2 linked regions of the Desulfatibacillum aliphaticivorans DSM 15576 genome follow. The protein of the gene in region 1 interacts with the protein of each later gene in a pairwise test. Links are inferred from orthologs where the notes say so. Each region holds a gene or a part of one and is shown on either strand. Other genes may lie near its edges.

Region 1 (3,474 bases):
CTTTGAAACAGGCCCCTGGTCAACACGGAGGCGCTTTGGCTCTGGTTGAATCTTACGGCGGCGACGGCGCCCGAGGCCCCAAAGCCCAGCAAGGCCACGGACACGACCAGATAAGCATGATGGTGCCACATGATAATGGAAAAAAGGCGGGTGAGGGCGATCTGATAGGCCAGGGCCGAGGCCGAAATAAAAAATACGCCGGCCAGGACGGGACGGGCTATCCCGGGAGTCTGTTCAGAATGGGAGTCCGATAATGGTTTCAAGGCCTAGTAACCATGCGGGAAAAAAAGGAGCGGCGGGCGAGAGCGAAGCGCGCAACGCCCGTCAGTCCAGCATTCGACGGATGGCGAGCAGTTCGTCCCTGATTTCCTCCAGACCCGGGGCGGACTTTTTGCCTGCCGAAGATTCTTTGACTTCCTTGGCTTGTTTGCCCTCTTGGGCCAGGGCGGCTTTGGCCCCCGGGATAGTGAATTTTTGGGTGTACAATAAATCCTTGATGCGCAGGATCAGGTCCAGGTCGGTCCGTTTGTACACCCGGTGCCCTGACAAGGATCTGCCGGGGCGGATTTGCTTGAATTCACTTTCCCAAAAACGCAATACAGAGGGTTTAAGTCCTGCTATGGAGCTGACTTCTCCAATCCTGAAATACCGCTTATCAGGGTCCAGCACGAATTCTTCACTCATGGACACCCCTCCATGGGAAAAAGCAGGACTGGCTCTCAGGCCTTGGCCGGAACTCAGGCAGCCCCAAAGGCTTCCGTCAATTCCTTGCCAATCCCTTCATGCACCTCGTTCACTTCCTTGTCTTGCAGGGTCGTGGAGTCGGACCTGTACGTAATGCGGAACGACAGGCTCTTTTTGCCTTCCGGCACGGGCTCGCCTTCATAGACGGCCACAACCTCCAGCGCCCTGATCCATTCCTGATCCATTTTGCGGACGTGAGCCAGGACGGCTTCGGCTTCCACCTTCTTGTCCAGGACAATGGTGATGTCCCTGTCTGTGGCGGGAAACCTGGGCGGCGCCTGATAGGTCAGTGCATCCGGGACGGCGGCCAAAAGGGCGGCCGCGTTAAACTCGGCGACAAACACGTCCTGCTTGACTTCAAATCCTTTCAGAACCTCGGGCTTGACCTTGCCGAGCACGCCCACGCGCTGGCCCTGGCAGACGATTTGCGCGCATTGGCCTTTGACCAGATAAGGCGCGGAGTCGTCTTCAATTCGGGAATATTCGGCGTTTTCGATATGAAAGTCCGCCATTAAAGCCTCGCAGCAGCCTTTCATCTCGAAAAAGTCCGTGCGAACCGCCTTGCTTTGCCAGGACGGGGCCGCAGCCGCGCCGGAAAGAACCAGGCACAGGGACTCGATTTCCGTGGGCAGTTCCTGGCCTTTTTCCGCGATGAAGGTCTTGCCGATTTCAAACAGGGCCAGGTCTTTGTTCTGGTAATTGATGTTTACCGCCACGGAGGCGAAAAGCCCGGGCAGCAAAGACGTACGCATGACCGCCTGATCCTCGGTCAAAGGATTGAGGATGGGCAGGGTCTGGGTTCTTTTGTCCGATTCCGCCAGCATCAGGCGTTGGGGCGTATCAGCGCCCACAAAGCTGTAATTGATGGCCTCGCGGAAGCCCCGGCCGCTCAGGGAAGTCCTCAACTTCAGCCCGAAATCCCGGATGGGGTCGGACGGATGGATTTCCATGGTCGCGGCCGGCCAGGTCGTGGGAATGTTGTCGTATCCGAACAGCCTGGCCACTTCCTCCATCAAATCCTCGGGACGGGACACGTCCACGCGGTAGACCGGAGCCAGCACCTTCATGGAGTCCTGGTCAATGGGCGTGACTTCCATGTTCACGGATTCCAGGTATTTCACGATCTGGTCGAAAGGAATGTCCGTGCCCAGAATTTCGTTGGTCCGGGAAGCGGAAAGGGTGATCTCCGTCTTTTCCACAGTGACCGGGTGAGCGTCCACCGCCCCTTTGGCGCAAACGCCTCCGGCTGTCTGCAGCATAAGCTGGGCGGCCCTTTGGGCGGCGAACAAAACGCCTTCGTGATCCGTGCCGCGTTCGAATCGATGGGAAGCCTCGGTGTGATACCCAAGTCGTTTGGCGGTCTTTCTGACGCTCATGGGGCTGAAATGGGCGCTTTCGATCAACACGTTGGTTGTGTTGTCGTTGATTTCGGAGTTGAGTCCGCCCATGACCCCTGCCAAAGCCACGGCCTTTTTGCCGTCGCAGATCATGAGCATGTCGTCTTCCAGCTCATTTTCCTTGCTGTCCAGGGTGGTGAACTTCTCGCCTTTAGCGGCCAGACGAACCACAATCCTGTTTTCCTCCAGCAGGTCGTAGTCAAAGGCGTGCAAAGGCTGCCCGGTTTCCATCATCACGTAGTTGGTTACGTCCACGATGTTGCTGATGGGGCGAATGCCAACGGCCAGCAGGGCCTGGGCCAGCCAGTTGGGGCTGGGGCCGATCTTGATGCCTTTGATCACACGGGCTGCGTATCGGGGGCAATGATCCGGGTCCAGGATGTCCACGGAGGTGACGTCCTCGACGGCGTCGCCTTCTTCAGGCAGGCTGGCGTCGGGCAGCGTCATTTCCACGCCGTAGATGGCGGCCAGCTCCCGGGCCACGCCGATCATGGAAAGGCAGTCGGACCGGTTGGGGGTGATCCCCAGTTCAAAAACCGTATCGGAAAGATTCAGGGCCTCGGCCAGGTTTTGGCCGGGAGTCAGGGAGTCGTCCAGTTCCATAATGCCGCCGGCGTTTGCTCCGACTTCCAGCTCTTTTTCAGAGCAGAGCATGCCTTCGGAAACCTGTCCCATGAGCTTGCCCTTGGAAATGACCATGCCGTCGGGAAACTCGGCGCCCTGGAGGGCCAGGGGGGCTTTCAGCCCGGCCCGGGCGTTGGGCGCGCCGCACACGACCTGCAAGGTCTGGCCGCCGGCGTTCACTTGGCAAACCTGCAAGTGGTCGGACTTTTTCACGGGTTCCGCGGACAGAATTTCGCCTACCACCACTTTTTGCAGGTGGGCGAACCTGTCATGCACCCCTTCCACCTCCAGCCCGGCCATGGTCAGGGCATGGGCGATTTCCTGGGGATCCGCATCCACGTTGACGTATTGTTGGAGCCATTTCAGACTGACTAACATAATCTTTCCTAATCCGTTTGGGAAATTTCAAAAAATTAATCTGACGAAGACGATTTCGGCTTGGAATTAAAACTGGTTCAAAAAGCGTAGGTCGTTTTCGTAATATTTGCGGATGTCGTCGATGCCGTATTTGAGCATGGCGATGCGCTCCACTCCCATGCCGAATGCAAAGCCGGAGATTTCGGAGGTGTCATATCCCACGAACTCGAAAACGCGGGGATGGACCATGCCCGAACCCAGGATTTCCAGCCAGCCGGTGTGAGAGCACACGCGGCAGCCGGAGCCTTTGCACATGACGCATCCGATATCCACTTCGGCGCTGGGCTCGGTA
Region 2 (3,410 bases), on another replicon or contig:
ACAGGAGGTTTCCGATTCCGGGAACGCTTTTCAAGAAGAACCATGGATAATATTGGTCCATGCGCCCTCGTTCAATTTTTTATTACGCCGCCTCCCCGGATGCTTTCTGCCAAGCCAACAAAATGGGACTGGCGACAAAAATGGATGAATACGTACCAATGAGCACGCCGATGAGCAAAGCAAAGGCGAAATCCGCAATAATGCTGCCGCCGAACAAATACAGGCAGACCACCACGACCAACGTGGTCAGGGAGGTCAGCAAGGTGCGGCTGAAGGTTTCGTTGATGCTTCTGTTGATGATGAAATCAAGCGCCCTGCGTGTGTGCCTGGTCTTGTTTTCGCGAATCCGGTCGAAAACGATGATGGTGTCGTTCAGCGAATAACCCACGATGGTGAGCAGAGCCGCAATAATAGGCAGGTTGAATTCCTTGCCCACCAGGGAGAACACGCCCACGGTGATGATCACGTCGTGAATCAGGGCCACAATGGCGCCCATGGCGTATTGCAGCTTAAGCACCCAGAATCCCGCCACGGCGATCACCAGGGCCACGGCGATCTGCGCCGGGATGCCCAGGTCGAACTTGTCCATAAAATAGGCCACGCCAATAATGGCCAACGCCATGACCAGGGGCGGAATCCATTTAAGCTCGAATCGGCCGGAGATATACACGGTGATGAACAGCAGCGCGTAAAACATGGCCATGAGGGCTTGTTCCTTCAAGTCCTTGCCCACCTGGGGGCCAACCATATCCACCTTTCCAAGCTCCACTCCGGTTCCCAAAGTCTGCTCCAGGACGGCTTCGATCTGTTCGGCAATGTCAGAGCCTTTTCCGTCTGCCACATCCGTCCGAATCAGGAATTCGGTCTGGCCTTCCACATGGGTTTCCTGAACAGTGGCCTTCTCAAGCCCGATGGTAGCCAGGGCGCTGCGCACCTCCTGCGCCGTGGGCAGCGTCTCGAATTTGAAAATCATTTCCGCGCCGCCGGCGAAGTCAACGCCCATCTTGGGGCCGCCGTGCATGACCAGGGAAACCAAGGACACGGCTATCAGAATTGCTGAAAACACATAGGCAATAAAACGTTTGCCGATTATGTCAATATTTATGCCGGGTTTAATCCACTCCATAATTACGCCTTCCTTATATGCTCAGTTTCCGCACGTTGCGATAGTACAGGAAATAGTCGAAAATCAACCGGGACACCACAATGGCCGTAAACATACTGGCCGCAATGCCGAAGCACAACGTGACCGCGAAGCCCTTGACCGGACCGGTTCCAAACTGCAGCAGCACGAATGCCGCCACAAAGGTGGTCACGTTGGCGTCCAGGATGGTGATGGTGGCTTTGGAGAATCCGGAGTCCACGGCAAAGGCCGGGGCCTTGCCAGTCCGTATCTCTTCCCTGATGCGCTCAAAAATAAGCACGTTGGCGTCCACCGCCATACCAATGGTCAGGATGATGCCCGCAATGCCCGGCAGGGTCAGGGTGGCGTCCAGCAGGGCCAGGGAGGCTAAAATCAATACAACGTTCAATATTAGCGCTATATTGGCGATGAGGCCTGCGCCCATGTAGTAGACCGCCATAAAGACCACGACCAAAACAAACCCGATGAGCATGGCGTTGGTGCTGGTCTTGATGGAGTCCTTACCCAAGGATGCGCCCACGGTGCGCTCTTCCAGTATCTTGAGGGAAACCGGCAAGGCGCCCGCCTGGAGGATGATGGCCAGGTCGCTGGCTTCCTGCATGTTTCCGATTCCGGTGATCACGGCCTGTCCGCCGCTGATCTTTTCCTGAATAACCGGCGCGGAGAAAACCCTGCCGTCCAGGACGATGGCCAGGGGCTTGCCCACGTTCTCGCCGGTAATCCGGGCGAACTTGAATCCGCCTTTTTTATTGAATTCAATCGAGACCACGGGCTCGGAAAACTGGCCTTGCATGTTGGCGTAGGCCTTTTCCAAATATTCACCGGTCAGGAGGACCTTTTTCTTCACAAGATAAGGCCTGGAAGACACCCGGCCTTGGGCGTCCACATGTTTGGAGTACAAAATTTCCGTGCCCGGAGGGGGCCTCCGGTTGATGTAGTCCCGCACCTGGTCTTGCCTGTCGTCCAGAAGCCGGAACTGAAGCTGGGCCGTGCTCACCAAAATATCCTTGGCGCGCTGGGTGTCGGTGACGCCCGGAAGCTGAACCAGGATGCGCTTCTCGCCTTGCTTGCGGATGTCAGGCTCGGCAACGCCCAGCTTGTCAATCCTGTTGCGGATGGTCTCCAGGGCCTGATCCCGGGAGGAATCCATGATGGCCTTTTGGTCGCTTTCGGGCAGGGTGAATGTGCAAACCGTGTTTTCCCCCTGGGGGTCGTAATCGGGAACCAGTTCGCTCATCTCCTCGCCGGCCCATTTCTTGAACTTATCCAGAGCTTCGCTGCCAATGATGGTGACGGTCAGAGTGTCTCCATTGATCAAGTCCTGATCCTTGCTGCGGATATGCTCCCGCCGCAACCCTTCCTTCAGGTCGTCGGAGTAACGGTCCATGGTGCTGACAACCGCTTCCTGAGTCTGCACCTCCAAAACCAGATGCATGCCGCCTTGCAAGTCCAGCCCCAGATTGATGACCTTGTGAGGCCAGGCTGTATGATCTTTATCTTTATCGACGAACCATTGATTTACGGTCGGCCACAAGAATAAAAGCGCCAGAGCCAGCACAATTGCAACCAAAGTTAAACGGAATGTGAAGTTTTTCAAAACGGTGAACTCCCTTTATGACCGGTCGCCTCCAAAGGCGGCGACTCCAAAATTCCCCCCAATTATCAGGCCGAAAACCCTGGGCTGATCCTTGGAGCAACGAATAAGCGAATCGCCCGTCCGCTGTTTTTGTAAACGCCTGACTGGGCCGCCTATTTTCCGGGTTGAGCCAGTCCTGCGATGCCGCTCCGGGCGATCTTCACGCGTACGCGATCCGCAAGCTCCAGGGTGACGGTGCTTTCATCCAAACCGGTGATTTTTCCGTACAAACCGCCGTTGGTGATAATCTTGTCTCCCTTTTTCAAGGCGTCCAGCATTTGCTGATGCTCCTTTTGCTTTTTCTGCTGGGGCCTCATGATGAGAAAATAAAAAATTAAAATCATCATGCCCATCATGCCGAAAAAGGCAAGATTGTTCTGCTGGCCCGCCGCCTGCCCAATTACCATGGTGCTTAAAAATGAATCGATCAAAACTGCCTCCTTTTAATATCCGCCTCCGGGTTAAGGCTTTTCCCTCGGGCGTCGATTTTTTTCTAAAACCCGGATTGATTATTCGCCGAAGACCCTTTGGAAAATCGTGTCCACATGTTTGAAATGATAATCCAGGTCGAAAATTTCCTCAATAGCTTCTTTGCTCAGGTGCGCCCCTATGTTCGGACAGGCAAGGACC

Evidence for each region. Proteins that work in one complex are often made in the same cells at the same time.
Region 2: the proteins of pheT (region 1) and secD interact in binary tests that used the Escherichia coli proteins (3 or more experiments, as listed by UniProt). The link is inferred for Desulfatibacillum aliphaticivorans DSM 15576 from one-to-one orthologs.

The regions. Positions count from the first base shown.
Region 1 is NZ_AUCT01000020.1:48,912-52,385, forward strand. The notes cover bases 441-3,474. They hold pheT (phenylalanine--tRNA ligase subunit beta), read right to left. Parts: upstream 3,144-3,474; coding sequence 738-3,143; downstream 441-737. Other genes in these bases: G491_RS0117200 (MerR family transcriptional regulator), read right to left, coding at 441-684; pheS (phenylalanine--tRNA ligase subunit alpha), read right to left, coding at 3,210-3,474. Outside these bases: G491_RS0117195 (spermine/spermidine synthase domain-containing protein), read right to left, coding at 1-263; more of G491_RS0117200, read right to left, coding at 325-440.
Region 2 is NZ_AUCT01000043.1:20,692-24,101, reverse strand. What follows is about bases 441-3,410. They hold secD (protein translocase subunit SecD), read right to left. Parts: upstream 2,742-3,410; coding sequence 1,140-2,741; downstream 441-1,139. Other genes in these bases: purB (adenylosuccinate lyase), read right to left, coding at 3,290-3,410; yajC (preprotein translocase subunit YajC), read right to left, coding at 2,894-3,211; secF (protein translocase subunit SecF), read right to left, coding at 441-1,126. Outside these bases: DNA-processing protein DprA, read right to left, coding at 1-61; more of secF, read right to left, coding at 83-440. UniProt on the Escherichia coli protein: Part of the Sec protein translocase complex. Interacts with the SecYEG preprotein conducting channel. SecDF uses the proton motive force (PMF) to complete protein translocation after the ATP-dependent function of SecA.